2 regions of the Pseudoalteromonas sp. DSM 26666 genome follow, and region 2 is predicted to be linked to the other one. Evidence: riboswitches for the same ligand, from Rfam matches in the RefSeq annotation. Region 2 holds a riboswitch; the other holds the start of a gene.
What was found. Region 2 has a riboswitch for lysine ahead of lysC (lysine-sensitive aspartokinase 3). Riboswitches for the same ligand answer to the same signal wherever they lie in the genome.
Positions count from the first base shown of each region.

Region 1: linked by a shared signal. The riboswitch ahead of dapA (4-hydroxy-tetrahydrodipicolinate synthase) and the one ahead of lysC (lysine-sensitive aspartokinase 3) in region 2 are both predicted to bind lysine.

Region 1 covers NZ_FPAR01000009.1:65,009-73,628, forward strand. Annotated here, with positions in the region: gene BM380_RS15090 (succinylglutamate desuccinylase/aspartoacylase family protein) at 1-854, opposite strand, end outside; gene BM380_RS15095 (PLP-dependent decarboxylase) at 860-2,065, opposite strand; gene BM380_RS15100 (2,3,4,5-tetrahydropyridine-2,6-dicarboxylate N-succinyltransferase) at 2,065-2,805, opposite strand; gene dapA (4-hydroxy-tetrahydrodipicolinate synthase) at 2,821-3,705, opposite strand; lysine riboswitch at 3,833-4,012, opposite strand; gene BM380_RS15110 (DNA-3-methyladenine glycosylase I) at 4,200-4,898, shown strand; gene BM380_RS15115 (protein adenylyltransferase SelO) at 4,907-6,316, shown strand; gene BM380_RS15120 (OmpA family protein) at 6,638-7,702, shown strand; gene acnB (bifunctional aconitate hydratase 2/2-methylisocitrate dehydratase) at 7,958-8,620, shown strand, end outside.
Region 2 covers NZ_FPAR01000001.1:191,378-199,997, reverse strand. Annotated here, with positions in the region: gene BM380_RS00890 (NAD(P)-dependent oxidoreductase) at 1-144, opposite strand, end outside; gene BM380_RS00885 (glutathione peroxidase) at 265-807, shown strand; gene BM380_RS00880 (2-hydroxyacid dehydrogenase) at 896-1,876, shown strand; gene BM380_RS00875 (sodium-dependent transporter) at 1,972-3,294, opposite strand; gene BM380_RS00870 (4'-phosphopantetheinyl transferase family protein) at 3,461-4,219, shown strand; gene lysC (lysine-sensitive aspartokinase 3) at 4,196-5,587, opposite strand; lysine riboswitch at 5,663-5,835, opposite strand; gene nhaD (sodium:proton antiporter NhaD) at 5,934-7,181, opposite strand; gene BM380_RS00855 (hypothetical protein) at 7,378-8,620, shown strand, end outside.

The DNA.
Region 1 (8,620 bases), on a different contig from region 2:
ATCAATTTTGGCTTGTAGGGGGCATCAACAAATACTTGCTTATGATTTAAATAACTTAAAATACTATTGGCATCGTCTAGTGCCGCGCTTAAATCGATTTTTTCTTGGCTGCCAAGCTCTACCGTAAAGGCTTCAACTTGCACGTTAAATTCACGCCCTTGCTGAGCAAGTTGCTCACTAAGCTGCCACCATGGACAAAAGCTTGCTTCATCCATTGCGCCATCAAAGGCATTAGGAATAACCAGCACATGGGGAATATTAAAGTAACGCGCGCTATCGGTCGCATACTCAGGGCAATATAAGTGCTGACTAGAAATAGGGCCGGTGTGTAAATCTAAAACTATATCTGCTTGATGCGCCAATTTTTGTAAGTTTAGCGCAATCCGTTTCCCCGTTGTTAAACGATAATCAGGGCCGTTGAGTTGTTGCTCAACGTCATTAATTAACGCGGCTTTAAAGGCTGTTTTCAGAATCTTATCATCGGCATCGCTGAACTGCTGTGCAAACTGGGTCGCAAGTTTATTATTGCAGTGATACATGCGATTCCAATTAGTCCCCGTAATGGGATCGAATCGGCCAAGAGTAAATTCCCCCGATTTTTGATTACAGCCAATGGGGTTAGCGTAAGGAACTAAGGTAATATCACCTTTTAAATTAAGTGTTTTTAGTTGCTCAAGTAATTGGTAAATTACCGCGTTGCCTTGCACTTCTGCGCCATGCATATTTGCTTGTACATACACACTTGGGCCGGTGCCATCGCCTTTTAAACGATACACAGGAATAGTCAGTGGTAGTCCGTTTGCGACTTCGCCAACCACGATGTTTTCTTGGCTAATAGCTGTGGTGTTATTCATCTTTTTTACCTCAAGTAGTGGCTTGCATCTTCTGCTTGTCGCACGCAACTCAATACGCCATTGTGTATAACATATTCACCGGCCAGTTCATGACATAAAAAGTACGGCATACTTTCGGTAAAACCATAGGCACCGCATTGACTAAATACTAGCCAGTCTTGCTCATTTAAATCACTGGGTAATTGGTGCTCTCCTAAGCAATCAAGTGCAGTACATAAGGGGCCGTATAGGCTCATTGCTTGATTTTCTGCATTTGAATCTCGTAATAAACGCGCAGGGAAATCTTGACTGGTGACCGCAGGGCGCAATAAATGATTAATGCCGCCGCTCATAATCACCTGTTGTTGGCCGTAATTTAGTTTGCGCTCAACAACAGGTGTGGCGTAGTGGCCGCATTCGCCTACAGCGTAGCGACCTAGTTCCATCCATAGCTCAGTAACCCCCGCATCGCATTTAATTTTTGCAAGCGCCTCTATGAGTGCATCCCAACTTAGAGTGGGCGTATCAAGCGTATAGGGAATACCTAAACCACCACCTAAATCCAGCACCTTGAGGTTAATATTTAAATCCTCAGCAAGTTGCCTTAACGGCGTAATCATTTGTGTCCACAGCTCAGCGAGTTTGTCGCTGCTAAGCATGTTGCCCCACTGAAAAATATGCAGACCGTCAAAATTAAGTGCACAGTAGTCACTGGTATTTAGCGCCTGCCACTCGTCGCACCCTAAGCCAAATGGAGTAAGACTATCGCCCCCTAGCGGGTTTTTATCACCCTCGGGCCAGCGTAATTGAACACGCAGCAAAACCTGCAACTGGCACTGCTGAGCAATCGCTTGTTCGTTGAGCCAACGTACCTGATTGAGACTTTCGGCCACAAAGGTACGCACGCCACGCGCAATAAAGTGCTTAATTTGTTTAGGGCTTTTTGCAGGCCCCGTGTTGAGCACGCGTTCACTGTTAATTCCTTGAGCAAGGACTTGCTCAAGCTCGCCTTTACTGGCGACATCAAAGTTAAAACCAGCGTTATTTAAGCGTTGGATCACGCTAGATAACGGGTTCGCTTTAACTGCATACCAGAGTTTTACCTCGGTTTGTGCTACTAAACGCGTTAAATGTGTGTTTAGTGAATCAAGATCATAAACAAAAAAGGGCGTATCAAGCTCAGTTGATAGCTTATCAATAGCGCTTTTAACGGGCGTGCTCAAAAAGGTCATTAACGTAAAACCTCTTCAAGCAATAATGACGCGTCACTTTGCTCGTCACGGTATTTAACAATTAACGCACACGACATGCTTAAGCCTTGCTCATGCGCCCAATCGTTTGACGCAGGGCGAGAGCCCGGGATCACAATCGCGTATTCAGGGATTGCTTCGCCTTTATCAAGCTGGCGCTCATTTACGCAGTCATAAACAGGGATGGTTGCAGATAAGCGAACACCTGGGGCAAGTACCGCGCCTTTTTTAACTACCACGCCTTCAACAATCACACAGCCTGCACCAATGAATGCATCGTCTTCTATGACCACAGGGCTTGCGCCAATGGGCTCAAGTACCCCGCCTAATTGTACCGCGGCGCTCAAATGAACATTTTTACCCACTTGCGCACATGAGCCAACCAATGCGTGGCTATCTACCATAGTCCCCTCGTCAATAAAGGCGCCAATATTTACGTACGCAGGTGGCATAATAATAGTGCCTTTGGCAACATGTGCACCACGGCGCACACTTGAACCACCTGGCACCATGCGAACGCCTGCTGTGGCTTCAAAGCATTGCGGCGCTAGATTATGTTTATCTACAAAGCCACCAGGAAACTCCATGTTAGTGCCGTTTTTAAAGGCTTCTAAAATGCCTTGCTTTACTTCTACGTTAGCGTGCCATTGGCCGTTTTCGCCTTGTGTTGCTGCGCGAACCGCGCCCGTTTCTAAATTATTTAATAGTTCTAACCAGTTCATTATAAAAACCTGTATTTAATGCCAAGATAAAATGGTGTTGTTTGCCGATGAAATGTCATCTGTGTGTGTCAGCTCAAGGTGTGTTAAAGGTGGGCGTAAATACGGACTGCCAATACGCCCTTGTAAATGCATTAACACTTTGACTGGGATAGGGTTGGCTACTGAGAATAAGCTATTGATAGCACTAGACCACTGGACAAAAAGATTAGGGTGTTGGCCGCTTAAACTGCGCTTTACAAATTCATGGGTTTGTACTGGCCATGCATTAGCCGCAACTGAGACCAACCCTTTAGCGCCCGCTTGGGCAAAATAAGGCATGAGGGCATCGTCACCACTAAAAATAGCTAAATCAGGCGCTGCTTGTCGATAGGCTTCAAATTGAGAAATACAGCCACTGGCTTCTTTGAGTGCCCATAAATTTTTATGTTGTTTGAGGTTTTCAATGGTTGCAATGGGAATGCTAACCGCACTACGTCCTGGTACGTTATAAAGCATACAAGGATGAGAACTGGCATTGAGCAGGCTTTCAAACCAATGGGTTTGCCCCACTGCACCGGGTTTGGCGTACAAAGGCGAGCCAAGTAAAAAACCATGAATAGGCAGTTGGTTGCAGTAGTTAACCCATTCAAGCTGCTGCTTTAAGTTACTACCACCGACTGCGACCATAAGCGGGACGCTCGGCTGTAATTGGCAAACATGCTCTACGATGGCTTGCTGCTCTTTTAGGGTCAGGGCTAACCCTTCGCCAGTGCTACCTAGCAGTAAAATGCCATTGTTAGCGGCTTCTTGTTCGGCCAGCAAGGTGTCTAAGGTTGCGTAATCAACTAGGCCATTTTGATCAAATGGGGTGATCAGCGCAGTCCATAAATGGAAATTGTTAATATTGAAGTTGTTGATCATCTCTCACGAACTTATAGGGCATTCGTCGAGTTATTGGCGGGTATTTAGGGTGCCTGACTCTTTGAATGTATTTATAATTCGAAGAGCGAATGGGCTTATATAACAGGGCGCACGGCCTTATTATACTAAGACCAGAAGCTCTCCACCAAATATGTTATTGGTGACAGTCGCTAGGATTCAACCTAGTCGCCCGAAGCAACCTTTCACAAAAAAGTGTTACCTCTCGGCGTTAATTCCCCTCACGTATGCTCAATGGAGTTTGCGCTCCTAACATACGCTACCTGAATAACGCACCTCTTCCAGCCCTTTGCACTTGCTATTGAAAAATCAATCAGCAAATACAATGTAATAGGGTAAGTGTGGCGATTAAACCACTTTAGCCGTCTAGGTGTCAAGTGACTAAATATAGATAGATTCATCCTGATTGACAGTTATTACGTATTAGCTGCTTTTCTCGTACACTAGTACTATTGTCGAAGTAAGGTATTAAGCAGATGGAAAAATTTAGTGATATTTATAAGCGAGCGGTAGAGCGAAAGGGCTCTGAAAAAATGCTTAAGTTGTTACTCGCAAAACCTTTATCTAACAAACAACTCCTCACATTAAATGATGATGATTGGCTAGAAGAATTTACTCGGAAAGTTTTTCAAAGTGGTTTTTATTGGTCGGTGATCAACAGTAAGTGGGCCGGATTTAGAGAGGTTTTCTGGGATTTCAATGTTGAAAAACTATTGATGATGCCACCGGATATGCTTGAGCAAAAAGCCAGTGATGAGCGGATTGTACGCAACTATAAAAAAGTAAAAACTATTACTGAAAATGCGTATATGATCCACGAAGTTGCAGAGCAATACGGCAGCTTTAGTGAGTTTATTGCTAACTGGCCAAGTGAAGATATTATTGGCTTGTGGGCGTATTTAAAAAAGCATGGTGCAAGGCTTGGTGGTAATACCGGCCCTTATGCGCTGCGCGCCTTAGGAAAAGATACTTTTTTACTTTCAAGAGACGTAGAAAGCTATTTGCGTGCCCATAAAATTATAGATGGCGGATTACAAACTAAAAAGTCACTAAGTGCGGCGCAGGCATTCTTTAATGAACTGCAGCAGCAAAGCGGCTTAAGCATGCAAGAGCTAAGCTTAATTGTCGCTTATGGTGTAGGCGACAATCGCGTAGGTATCAGCCAAAAACAATAGGATTAAACATGAAATTAGTGCCAAGGTATACCGACATTGGTGAGGGGTTTGCAATTAGCGATCATCCAGCCAAGGTGACAGCGCCACAGTTATTGTTATGGAATGAGCCCCTAGCTAAGCAATTTAATATACAGGTGAGTGCCGATTCTCGAGCAAATATATTTAGCGGTAATGAACCCCAAGCGATTTCTGCGGTGGCACTGGGATATTCTGGTCATCAGTTTGGTCACTTTTCACCGCGACTAGGGGATGGTAGGGCACATTTGCTCGGTGCGATTAGCGATGATAAAAATCAGCTTTGGGATCTGCAATTAAAAGGCGCTGGTGCTACGCCATTTTCGCGCGGAGGCGATGGCCGCTGTGCATTAGGTCCAGCTATTCGTGAGTACGTAATGAGCGAAGCTATGCACGCGCTTGGCATTCCAACAACGCGTTGTTTAGCCGTGGTTGGCAGTGGCGAAACCGTTTATCGCAACCCACCTCAACCAGGTGCTATTGTAACCCGACTCGCCAGCAGTCATATTCGGGTGGGCTCGTTTCAATATTTAGCCACTCAAGGTGACGTTACTAGCCTAAAAAACTTAGCCGACTTAGCCATTCAAAGACACTATCCCGAGATTAACAGCACTGGCGCTCAGCGTTATTTAGATTTTTTAGCTGCAGTGATCGCCAACCAAGTCAAATTAGTCGTAAGTTGGATGAGGGTGGGGTTTATTCATGGAGTTATGAACACCGATAACACCTTAATTAGTGGTGAAACCATAGATTACGGCCCATGTGCCATGATGAACCAGTTTGATTTTGATACCGTGTTTAGCTCTATTGATAAACAAGGGCGTTATGCGTTTGGTAATCAGCCAAACATGGCAAGTTGGAACTGTGCCCGCTTAGCAGAGAGTCTAATAGCGCTGATCAGTGACGATGACGAGCAAGCGGTGGCAATGATGACGCCTTTAATTGAGGGCTTTTCAACGCAATTTAACCAACAATTTAGCGCTATGTGGGCACAAAAGTTAGGGCTAACAATAGCTGATGATAAAGATAATGAGCTGGTGGGGGAGTTACTAGGGCTATTAAAACAACACCAGCTTGATTATACCAATACTTTTAATGCACTCACTGAGTCGTTAAATGGACAAGCGCAAATACCATCAGCACTCGTATCATGGGCGCAGCAATGGCAAACACGAACTAATGAGCACAGTTATAATATGATGCGACAGGCAAACCCAAGTGTGATTCCGCGTAATCATATTATTGAAGATATTATTACGCAGTACACTACGCATGGGGATAGTGAGCTACTCAGTCGTTTTAGCCAAGTGATGGCGAGCCCTTACACAAACCATGTGCAGGCCACAGAGTTTCAAACGTCGCCCGAAGATGATAAGAATTATCGTACTTTTTGCGGTACTTAAGTATGGTTTATTGCATTTTAAAATGAATATAAAAGGTCATTTTTTACCCCAGCGACGTTCATTCATAGAGCAAACTATGAACGGGTGATACCATAACTCCATAAAAGCCAGTGATCGTGTGGGGTTTAAAGCGATTGTTTGCTTTTTGAGCTAGCCTGTGTTCATCGACATTTTTTATGAGCTAGTTTTATTATCCTAGATATTGAAAAAAATATATTTGCGTTAAGTATTGATTAACAAAGACTCAGTTACTGTATAGGTAAGTTAGAAGAGCTAGCAATGCTTAGCTACATTTTTAGTTGTTAAAATGGGAAGAAAACAATGAAATTAAAATCACTTACAATGGCTATTGCGTTAGCTGCAACTAGCGCATCTACTTTCGCAGCCGAGCAAGAAGGCTTTTACATCGGTGCATTCGGCGATTATTACGATGCTTCGTGGAAAAACATGCGTGAGCAAGCTGGCCTTGACGTTAATGAGTCAACAGGCTGGGGTGCTGAATTAGGCTACCGCTTTAATGATTACTGGAGTGCGCGTTTAGAGTACGCAGACCTAGACTTTAATGCTCACGACAAAGTATTGAACAACCGCAACGATATTGACGGCGAACGTTACGGTATCGATGCACTTTACCACTTTGGTGGCGGTCCTTTCTACGGTTTATTTGGTCTGAAAGATATTGATGTTGTTGATGACAACACGTTTGTAAACGCAGGTGTAGGTTACCGACACTTTGTTACAGACAACTTCTTTGTTAATGCTGAAACCAGTGTTTACCAAGGTTTAGACAAAGGCTACACAGATGTTGGCGCTAAATTAGGTATAAACTACTTCTTTGGTCAAAAATCGGCGCCAGTAGCACCGGTTGAGCCTGCACCACAGCCAGAGCCAGAAATTGTTCCTGTGCCGGTAGCACTTGCTGATACAGATAAAGACAGCATCCCTGATGTAGATGATAAATGTGCCAATACACCTATGACAGATGCTGTTGGTAGCGATGGTTGTACACTTTATGAAGATACTGAAGTAACAGTAAGCTTGTTAGTAACATTTCCTAACAATGATTCTTCAGTTTCGCAGCAGTACTTAAATGATATTGACGAAGTAGCGACTTTCTTAAAAGAGTACCCAGATACAACAGTGCTTCTTGAAGGTCATACGTCTGCAGTAGGTAAAGCGTCTTACAATAAATGGTTATCTAAAAAACGTGCTGATGCAGTAGCTAAAAAGCTAATTGCTGATGGTATTGCAGAAGATCGCATTACAACGGCAGGTTTAGGTGAAGAACGCCTTAAAAATGAAGCGAATACGGCAAAAGCGCATGCTGAAAACCGCCGCGTTGAAGCACACGTAAAATCTATTAAACGTGTAAAAGTATTACGTTAATAGTCTCATTATTGAGTAAAAACCCAGCTTAGGCTGGGTTTTTTTATGGCTGCTTAATAGGTATTCATGGGAGTTGGTTTTACTTTGTTCACTATTCATATTATTAATAATCGGTATAACTAGTTGCATAACTGGATGGATTTTAATCTATGCACAAAAGCTTTATAATCGGCAGATAGAATACTATAAGTATTGGGTTATGGTGTGTTTAGTAAACACCACCGAATACTTTAACGTCACCAAGAGGGCAATACTGTGCTACAAGAATATCGTAAACACGTAGAAGAACGTGCCGCGTTAGGTATCGTACCAGCGCCATTAGATGCTCAGCAGACGGCTGATCTTATTGAGCTAATTAAAACGCCACCGGCAGGTGAAGAAGAGTTCATCCTAGAACTACTGATCAACCGCGTACCACCAGGTGTTGATGATGCAGCCTACATTAAAGCAGGATTTTTAGCGGCTGTTGCTAAAGGTGAAGCTGTTTCTCCGTTGATTTCTAAAGAAAAAGCAGCTGAGTTACTAGGTACTATGCTCGGTGGCTACAATATTGCGCCAATGGTTGAACTACTTGATGACGAAGCGTTAGCGCCAATTGTAGTAAAAGGCCTTTCGAACACATTATTAATGTTTGATGCGTTCTACGATGTAGAAGAAAAAGCAAAAGCAGGTAATGCATACGCCAAGCAAATTATAGAGTCTTGGGCTGCGGCAGAATGGTTTATCAATAAGCCAGCCGTTGCTGAAAAAATCTCTGTTACGGTATTTAAAGTCACTGGCGAGACAAACACAGATGATTTATCACCAGCACCAGATGCATGGTCACGTCCTGATATTCCGCTTCATGCATTAGCCATGCTTAAAAATGAGCGTGATGGTATTAACCCTGACAAAGACGGTGAAGTAGGTCCAATCACT
Region 2 (8,620 bases):
ACTGCCGTTAAAATCTTCAACCCATTTTTGTGCTTTAGCTGCTGTGCGGTTATAAACACATACGCTGCGCCCCGCTTTTGCTAGATGCCCTGCCATTGGGTAACCCATTACGCCTAAACCTATAAATGCAATTTTTACTGACATAAAAATGACCTATTTAACTGATAACTTAGAAACATAAGCTCGATTATGTCAATCGGCCGCTAAAAAAGCGAATGAAAGTCTTTTAAAATTTCCCTCATACGGAAATTAGGTAGGTAATCTATGGATAGTATTTATCAATTTAACGCACCACTTTGTAATAACGATGATTTTTCTTTGAGTCAGCTAAAAGGAAAAACGGTTCTTATTGTTAATACCGCCAGTAAATGTCATTTTTCTGCGCAATTATGCGCGCTAGAAAAGCTATATCAACAATACAAAAACGATGGGTTTACTATTTTAGCCTTTCCGTGTAATCAATTTGATAAAAATGAGCCATTAGAGGGAATGGCCATTAAAGACTATTATCAAAAACATTTTTCAATTAATTTTGAGGTGTTTAATAAGGTCATGGTAAATGGCCCAGATACGCATCCACTGTTTAGTTATTTAAAGTCTCATACACGAGGTATTGCACAAAACCGAGCAATAAAATGGAACTTCACTAAGTTTTTAGTTAATGCACAAGGGCAGCTGGTTGCTCGCTATGCACCGCGAACTAAACCGGAGTCATTACATAATGTAATAACAAGCTGCTTAGAATCAGTGCCCGTTATAAAACCGACGACCGCTCGTTTAGGAGTCCGTTCGGCTGTATTAAAATAATCCTGTCGTAATTAAAACAACAAGAGTGAAGCATCTATAGTAAGAATAGTTTATGGTAATAAAATAATTGATTACTTGGAGCTAGTTAATGGATATTGCTTTTTTTAGTGCTCAGAAATATGAGCGACCTTTTTTTGAGCAAAGTTTAAATGGCTTTTCTAACATCACTATTACTTATTTTGAGCAAAGTTTATCGGCGCAGACGGCAATATTAGCTAAAAACTTTGACGCTGTGTGCGTATTTGTAAACGATAAAGTAGATAAAGCAGTGATTGAGCAACTTGCCACATTGGGTGTTAGCGCTATTTTATTACGCTGTGCGGGGTTTAATAACGTTGATTTGCCCATTGCCAAACAGCATAACCTAAGCGTATTACGCGTACCCGCCTACAGCCCTGAGGCAGTAGCTGAGCATTGTGTTGCTCTTATGCTTACCCTCAGCCGTAAAACACACAAAGCTTATAACCGAGTACGCGAAGACAACTTTGATTTAAATGGCTTACTTGGGTTTAACTTACATAACAAGACCATAGGGATTATAGGCTGCGGTAAAATAGGCTTGGCACTGTGTAACATTTTAAATGGTTTTGGCGCTAACGTTTTAGTGTGCGACCCTTTTGCAAAACCAGGCAATTACACTATTACCGATTTAAATACCCTACTTGCCCAAAGCGATATAATTTCACTGCACTGCCCGCTGAGCGAAGATACGCATCATTTAATCGATGACGCTGCATTTAATAAAATGAAAACCGGCGTCATGCTCATTAATACTTCTCGCGGTGCGCTGGTAAACAGCCAAGCCTGTATTAAAGCACTTAAATCACAAAAACTGGGGTATTTAGGGCTTGATGTGTACGAACAAGAATCAGAGCTGTTTTTTAAAAACCACAGTGACGAAATAAATCAAGACGATATATTCTCTCGTTTAGTGAGTTTTAGAAATGTGTTAATAACAGGGCATCAAGGCTTTTTTACTCAAGAAGCTCTAACCGAAATCGCTAATATAACATTACAAAATGCAAACGAGCTTGCTCAAGGGCAAACGCTAACCAATCAAGTATTGTAATACCAAGTCATTTAAACTGTAAAAAGCGAACTTTCGGATGACTCCCAATAGTTCGCTTTTTAAAACTGCATTTTTAAATTCGCGTTTAAAAGTTTTTAACCAAACGCTACATTTGCAAATACTAAGGTCATTAGCACTGGGCAGACAAAACGAATGTACTGAGCAAACCAATAGTGCGGCCCACTACTTGCCTTGTGCAGTTTATTACCACGTTGCCATAGCCAGCCTACCGTTATAAAGTAAAAAAGCCCCATCAACGGAAGTTGGTATTGAGTAAATACCATAATAACCAAACCAAATAGCCAATCAAAATTAACAATAATAGTACTGGCACAAACAAATACAATGGCGCTAACGGCCCATGTTGCTTTGGTTCTATCTACACTGTGGTTTTCAACCAAAAATGCCACAGGGATCTCAGTTGACGAAATAGTTGAGGTAACTGAAGCTATCGACATCAAAACAAAAAATAATAAGCCAACCAATAAACCAATTTCACCCATAGTGCCAAATAGCTCAGGTAATATGGCAAAAATAAGTTGCCCCTCACCAATTAGTTTACCGTTACTAAAGACTTCAACGCCATTGTACTGGGCAACATAAATAGCCGGAATTATTAATAAGCCCGCCAAAAACGCCACGCTGGTATCAAGTAGCGCAACACTTGCGGTTAATTTTGGTAAGTTAGCTCCGGGTTTTAAGTACGAGCCGTAAATCATCATACAGCCTACCCCAAGCGACAACGAAAAGAACGCTTGCCCCATTGCGGCAATAATTAAATCAGGGTCGAGTATTTTGCTAAAGTCAGGCACTAAATAGGCAGCAAACCCTTCGCTTGCGCCATCTAACGTTGCAATATAAATAATAAGCCCAATAAGAAGAACAAGTAAAAGCGGCATTAAACGGCGTGACCAGGTTTCTATTCCCGACTTCACCCCTTTTAAAATAATACTGGCGGTTAAAATAAGCATAAGCGGCGTAAAAATAAAATTACGTAACATAGAGTCGCTATGTAAAAACTCACTCAAGCTATGCAAGCCAAAAAAGCTACTTATAGGCTCTATAGCGTAGGAAAGCATCCAACCGGCCACAATAGAGTAAAAACTTAACATAACGATGGCACCGGCAAGGCCAATATAGCCTGCTGCGGCTCCCACTTTAGGGGCGTGATCTTGCCATGCTTGGCTTAGCGCTTTAACAGGATTAGCTTGTGCTTTGTAACCTAAATACAGCTCGGTGTACAAAGCAGGTAACGCCAGCAAAAAAATAACGATAAAGTAAACCAGTAAAAATGCGCCGCCACCATGATTAGCAGCCTGCGTAGGAAAACCCCATATATTACCTAAACCTACCGCTGCACCGGCTGCTGCCAATACAAAACCTAGTCGACTTTGAAAACCATCACGCACTTGTGCCATACACCTACAAATCTGTTATTATTTTAACGAATGCGAATTAAACCATATTTAAGAGCCACTGAGTAATAAAAATGTACTTAGCGCTCACAACAACTAACAACCGCTCACAAACTATCCAGCTTTGGGTAATAAATATGTAATCGGTCGTCATTTATAATGAGCAATGATGAGTGTAACTTACTTTGAAAACCAGCTAAAAGCCACGCCCGCTTTAGCAAATAACAGCCATTGCATTGCGTTGCTTAACGCAACCACCCTCAATGTGGATGAATTTGATTTACCCCACTATTTAAGCCCTTTTGAGCTCAATGTTATTAATCGGCGTAAAAATCCACAGGCTAAACAAGAATATTTAGCCACACGTTTAGTGCTTAAATACCTAGTAAAAACCGCTTGTTCTTCTTATGCATCATTAAAGCTGTGTGATATTAGTTCTGAATTTAACCCCGATAACAGTAAATTAGAATTACATATTAAAAATACAACAGGCGTGATCAGTTGCTGTATTTCGCATTCTCATGGTTTTGTAGGTGCAGCGTTAAATGTAGCATCAACTCAATTTGGCTTTGATATTGAAAAAATTAGTTTAAAGCGCCCTTTTAATAAACTCGCTAAACACTTTTACCACCCAGCCGAAGTGAGTTTAATAACCGATACAGATAACATAACAACTCAAGCACATCATTTTTTTAGGATTTGGACATTAAAAGAAGCGCTGGCTAAAGCCACCAGCCGCCCCATTGCTCAATTATTAAGCCCTAATGTGTTTAACGAACTTAATAACACTCAGCTTACAGCTTGTAGCAATACCGTGGTTGGAGCACATAACGACATATTTGATATTAGCGTTGTGGCAAAAAAAAGCACCGACTGGCGGTGCTCAATAATGACTATTAACGATTTACGCAGCGCAATCACTTTCTAGTAATCGACTATGAATCGCTTGAACCACTGCATCAGACTCGCTTTGCTCAACTAAAAAGCACAAGTTATGTTTACTTGCACCATGGCAAATGAGTCTAATATTAAAGTCACTTAATACTTTCATTAAATTCATTTCATGTTGGCGCAAAACAATTTCAGAGCCAATTAACGCTACCAGCGTTAAATTGTTTTCAACCGATACATGGCAAAATTCAGCGAGTTTATCCAAGCACTCTTGATCTAGCTCTGGGCGCGATGCATTAGGCGCATTATCAAGGGTAATTGCTACACTAATTTCAGAGGTGGTAACCAAGTCTACCGAAATATTACATTCACTTAAAATAGTAAAGATACGTGCTAAAAAACCACTCGCTAATAACATTTCAGGGCTTTTTAAGGTCAGTAGTATTTGGTTTTTACGCTGCGTGACCGCACGAATACCAGGTAACTGCGATTTTTCACGTTCAATCCACGTACCGCCAAGTTCTGGCTCTGTGCTTGAGCCAACAAACACATTAATATGGCTGCGACTGGCAGGCAAAATTGTAGCTGGGTGCAGCACTTTAGCGCCAAAGGTCGCCATTTCTGCGGCTTCATCAAAACTTAAACGCGCAATAGGAGTGGCTTTTACACACAAACGAGGATCGGTGCTAAAAATACCCACTACGTCAGTCCAAATATGCACACTTTTAGCGTTAATAGCCTCAGCAAGCAGTGCAGCGCTATAATCTGAGCCGCCTCGACCGAGCGTGGTCGTTAAATTGTTTGCATCGCTACCAATAAACCCTTGGGTCACAATAACGCTATCATCAAGCAGCGGAATTAAATGTGTTTGAGCGGCTTGCGCTGTGGCGGCCACATTTGGTGTTGCTTTACCAAATTGGCTATCGGTTTTAAGCACCTGGCGCACATCAAAACGAGTGGCATTTAAACCCTTTAATCTTAGTACTTGGGTAAATAAGTACGACGATAAACGCTCGCCAAAGCTAAGTAGCTCATCGAACTGCTGCTCAGTATTGAGTGTTTGTGCCGCCAACGTTTGAAATGCATCTAGCGTTTGATTAAACCCAAGGGCTAAATCCTCATCTAACGACAGGTCATTTAAAATAGCCTGCTGAATCGCAAGAACACCATCAATATGCTGTTGGCGTTTAGTGGCTTCAATACCCGCTTTGCAAAGCTCCACTAAATGATTGGTCACTCCGGCACTGGCGCTTACTGCAACAATACGTACATTTTTATCGTTTACGATAATTTCGCTACAACGGCTCATCGCCTCAAAGTTAGCAACGCTGGTGCCACCAAATTTGGCAACAATGTAATCTGATTTTGTGCACTGTGAACTTTGTGGCACTGATTGGGTAGTCATTTCGTCTCCTTTCGCGGCATCCAAACCGCAATAAAACAAGAAGAACTTGGCAGGAAATAAAGATAAGAAAAATCTACTGCCAGAAGCTCTCCACCTAAATTGGTGACAGTTTTGAGGATTCAGCCCCATAAACCGAAAAACAATGGTAACGACCCATTATTTTCCTCGGCGAGTACTTCCCTCCTTAATGGTCGCAGGCTGTCGTTGCCTCACATTAAGTACCTAAGTATCGCACCTCTTCTGAATGTATTATTAACCTGTGGCTAATAAAACAAAACCGCACTAAGAGTGCGGCTTTGAAAGTTATCGTTTAGACGTCTAGCTGTCAAGTCGTTTTACTATAAAATCAAATAAAACTACCCATTAAGTAAGAGCCCGCATAACCAAAGGTGTAACACAGTAATAAATACAGCGATAAGCGAAGGTAACTTGCAAACGTCAGCTCTTTTACCTTACTCATGGCTATAATACCGGCCGCCGAGCCAATGATTAGCATAGAGCCACCTACACCGGTTGCATACGTAAACGACAACCAATGCTGTTGACTCATTACAATGTCGGCTTTTAATAACGCTGCCGTTAGTGGCACATTATCAACACCTGCGGATAAAATACCCATTAAGTAGTTTGCGTACTCTGGCGCCATTACCGTATACAAATTAGTAAATTGGCTCAGTACCCCAACTTCTTTTAACGCACCAACAAGCAGTAACACACCCACGAAAAACAATAAGGTGTCGTACTCTATGTCGCGTATAAAATCGATCATATCTTTGTTGATGTCTTTTTTGCGCATTAAAAATTGCGCGACTAAAAACATAATAGATAAACCCAATAAAAAAGTAAGCAGAGGCGGTACACTGTATAAAACACTCAATGTAAGCGTAGCAATAACCGTAGTAAAGAAAATAACCGCAATGGTTATGTCGGTTTTTTCAATACGTTTAAATTTAGTTTTTTTAAACTCGAGTTGCTTATTCATGCCAATTGATAACAAAGTAGCCAGTAATAATACACTTAATAACGCAGGCACAATTAACAGTAATAAATTGCTAATTGTTACTTTACCATCAAGGAAAATCATAAGTGTGGTTACATCACCCGTGATAAGTGATACACCACCGGAGTTTACAGCAAATACAATAAGCGTGGCGTACTTAACTAGTTTTTTGGCTTCAAGCTTTAATGACATAATCACTGCCAGTGATATTAGCGTGGCCGTAACGTTGTCGGAAATAGATGAAAATAAAAACGCAAAACACCCCACCAAAAACATCAGCTTACGCTCACTAATGCTGGTTGGCATAATCCGGTTCACAACATTTTCGATAAGTCCTTTAGAGTTTAAATAGGCGACAAAGGTCATTGCGGCCATTAAAAACAGCCATAAAGAAGCAATTTCTAAAATATTGTGGTCTAGGAGGGTTTGAATCGTTTCGGGGCTTTGCCCATTAAGAGGAAAAATAAAGGAGATAATCCAACAAAGTGTACCAAAAAATAATGTCGTTTTTGCTTTGTTTACGTGGATCACATCCTCAATAACGATAAGCAAAAATGCAATCGCTATCAGCGTCAGGATAATCGAGGAAACCATGATATTAAACAACCTTCGGGGTTAAGTAAAAATTGAAACCATGTAAAAAATATACCCACAAACTCTATGTGCCTATATTCGGCGCGGATACTATCACTAAGCGGGTGTAAAAACTATTATTAAATCGTCGCAAAAACGAATACCATATAAGTTCGAGAAATATAAAATAACGAATACTAGGAAGTTGCAACGCCTTATGATCCCAGCTAAAAAGCTACTTAATACCCTAAATGAACACTGGGGTGTATTAGAGCTATTATTTAAGCGCTTTAAAATGGCCGACTTTAGTATTAAAGATCTTCAAAATGCCATTAAGCAAAAGCAACCCACGTGGAATAATGAGCGTATTTATAAAGAAACCAACCGGTTATTAAATCAAGAAATTATTATTCCGCTGGCTAAATCGTCACAACTGGAAATTAACCGCGCCATTGCCGACTTTGCCACCTTTTTACTGCAAGAAGAACATTTAGGCTTAGCACAAGAAATTAGTGTCTTGGTTGATGATTTGGCCCGTTTAGGTAATCGGCTATCTAATGCCGGTGAAATGGAAGATTTTGATGATTTACGCCGCTTTAGCCGTATTATGGATGATCGGGTGCGTAAAATAATCAAACTGTTTTTACACAACGAAAACGCTATTTTAAATATTGTTGAGCAAGCCAAATCTAACAATGCGGTGCAGTCGCTACAAAAACGCTATAAAGCCGTGATAGAAGCGTTTGATGAATATATAGAACCCATGCTGGAAATGGTGGATATTAGAGGCGACTTTCATGCCTGCTTTACCCTTATTGAGCAACAAATTAGCACCCAAATAGAACATATTGAACGTTCAGGCAAAGCGTACAACGATAAACGCATGCTTGAACAATTGCGTACCCGCATTCTAGAAATGCACCTAGTTGGCCGGATAAGCTTACGTAAAAGTGCCGATATGTTAATGCCACTGCGTGAAGAACTGCGCCGTAATAACCTTATTACCCGCCAAGTAGCAAAAGTATTAGGGCTAATACGTAAAAATGGAGTAGATAATATGCTCAGCGCCGTGCAGCCAAATTTTGTAAGCGATGCGCAAAAGTATTCATTGGGTCAACAGCGCCATATAGTAGCCTACATGGCAAGCCTGGCTGAATTTGAGCATCATGAATATCAGCTACCAGAGCAAAACGATGTGCCTGCGTTTGTCACGCCGAACATTCCTGACTATCACGATGTAAAAGCGCAGTTTGCAAAACGCTTCAAAAAGCAGCGTAAAAAACCACAGCCTCTGCTGCAATTTTTAGACGAAAGCTACCCAGAGCTTGAAGCCGATGAAATGCTGTTTTTGTATCAAAAACTAGTGAGCGATACCACCCTACACATTAGCCAAAGCGATAAAAAAGCCCGCGTTAACATTGCAGGCCAGCACTTTTCTTTGTACCCCTTTAATTCAGAGC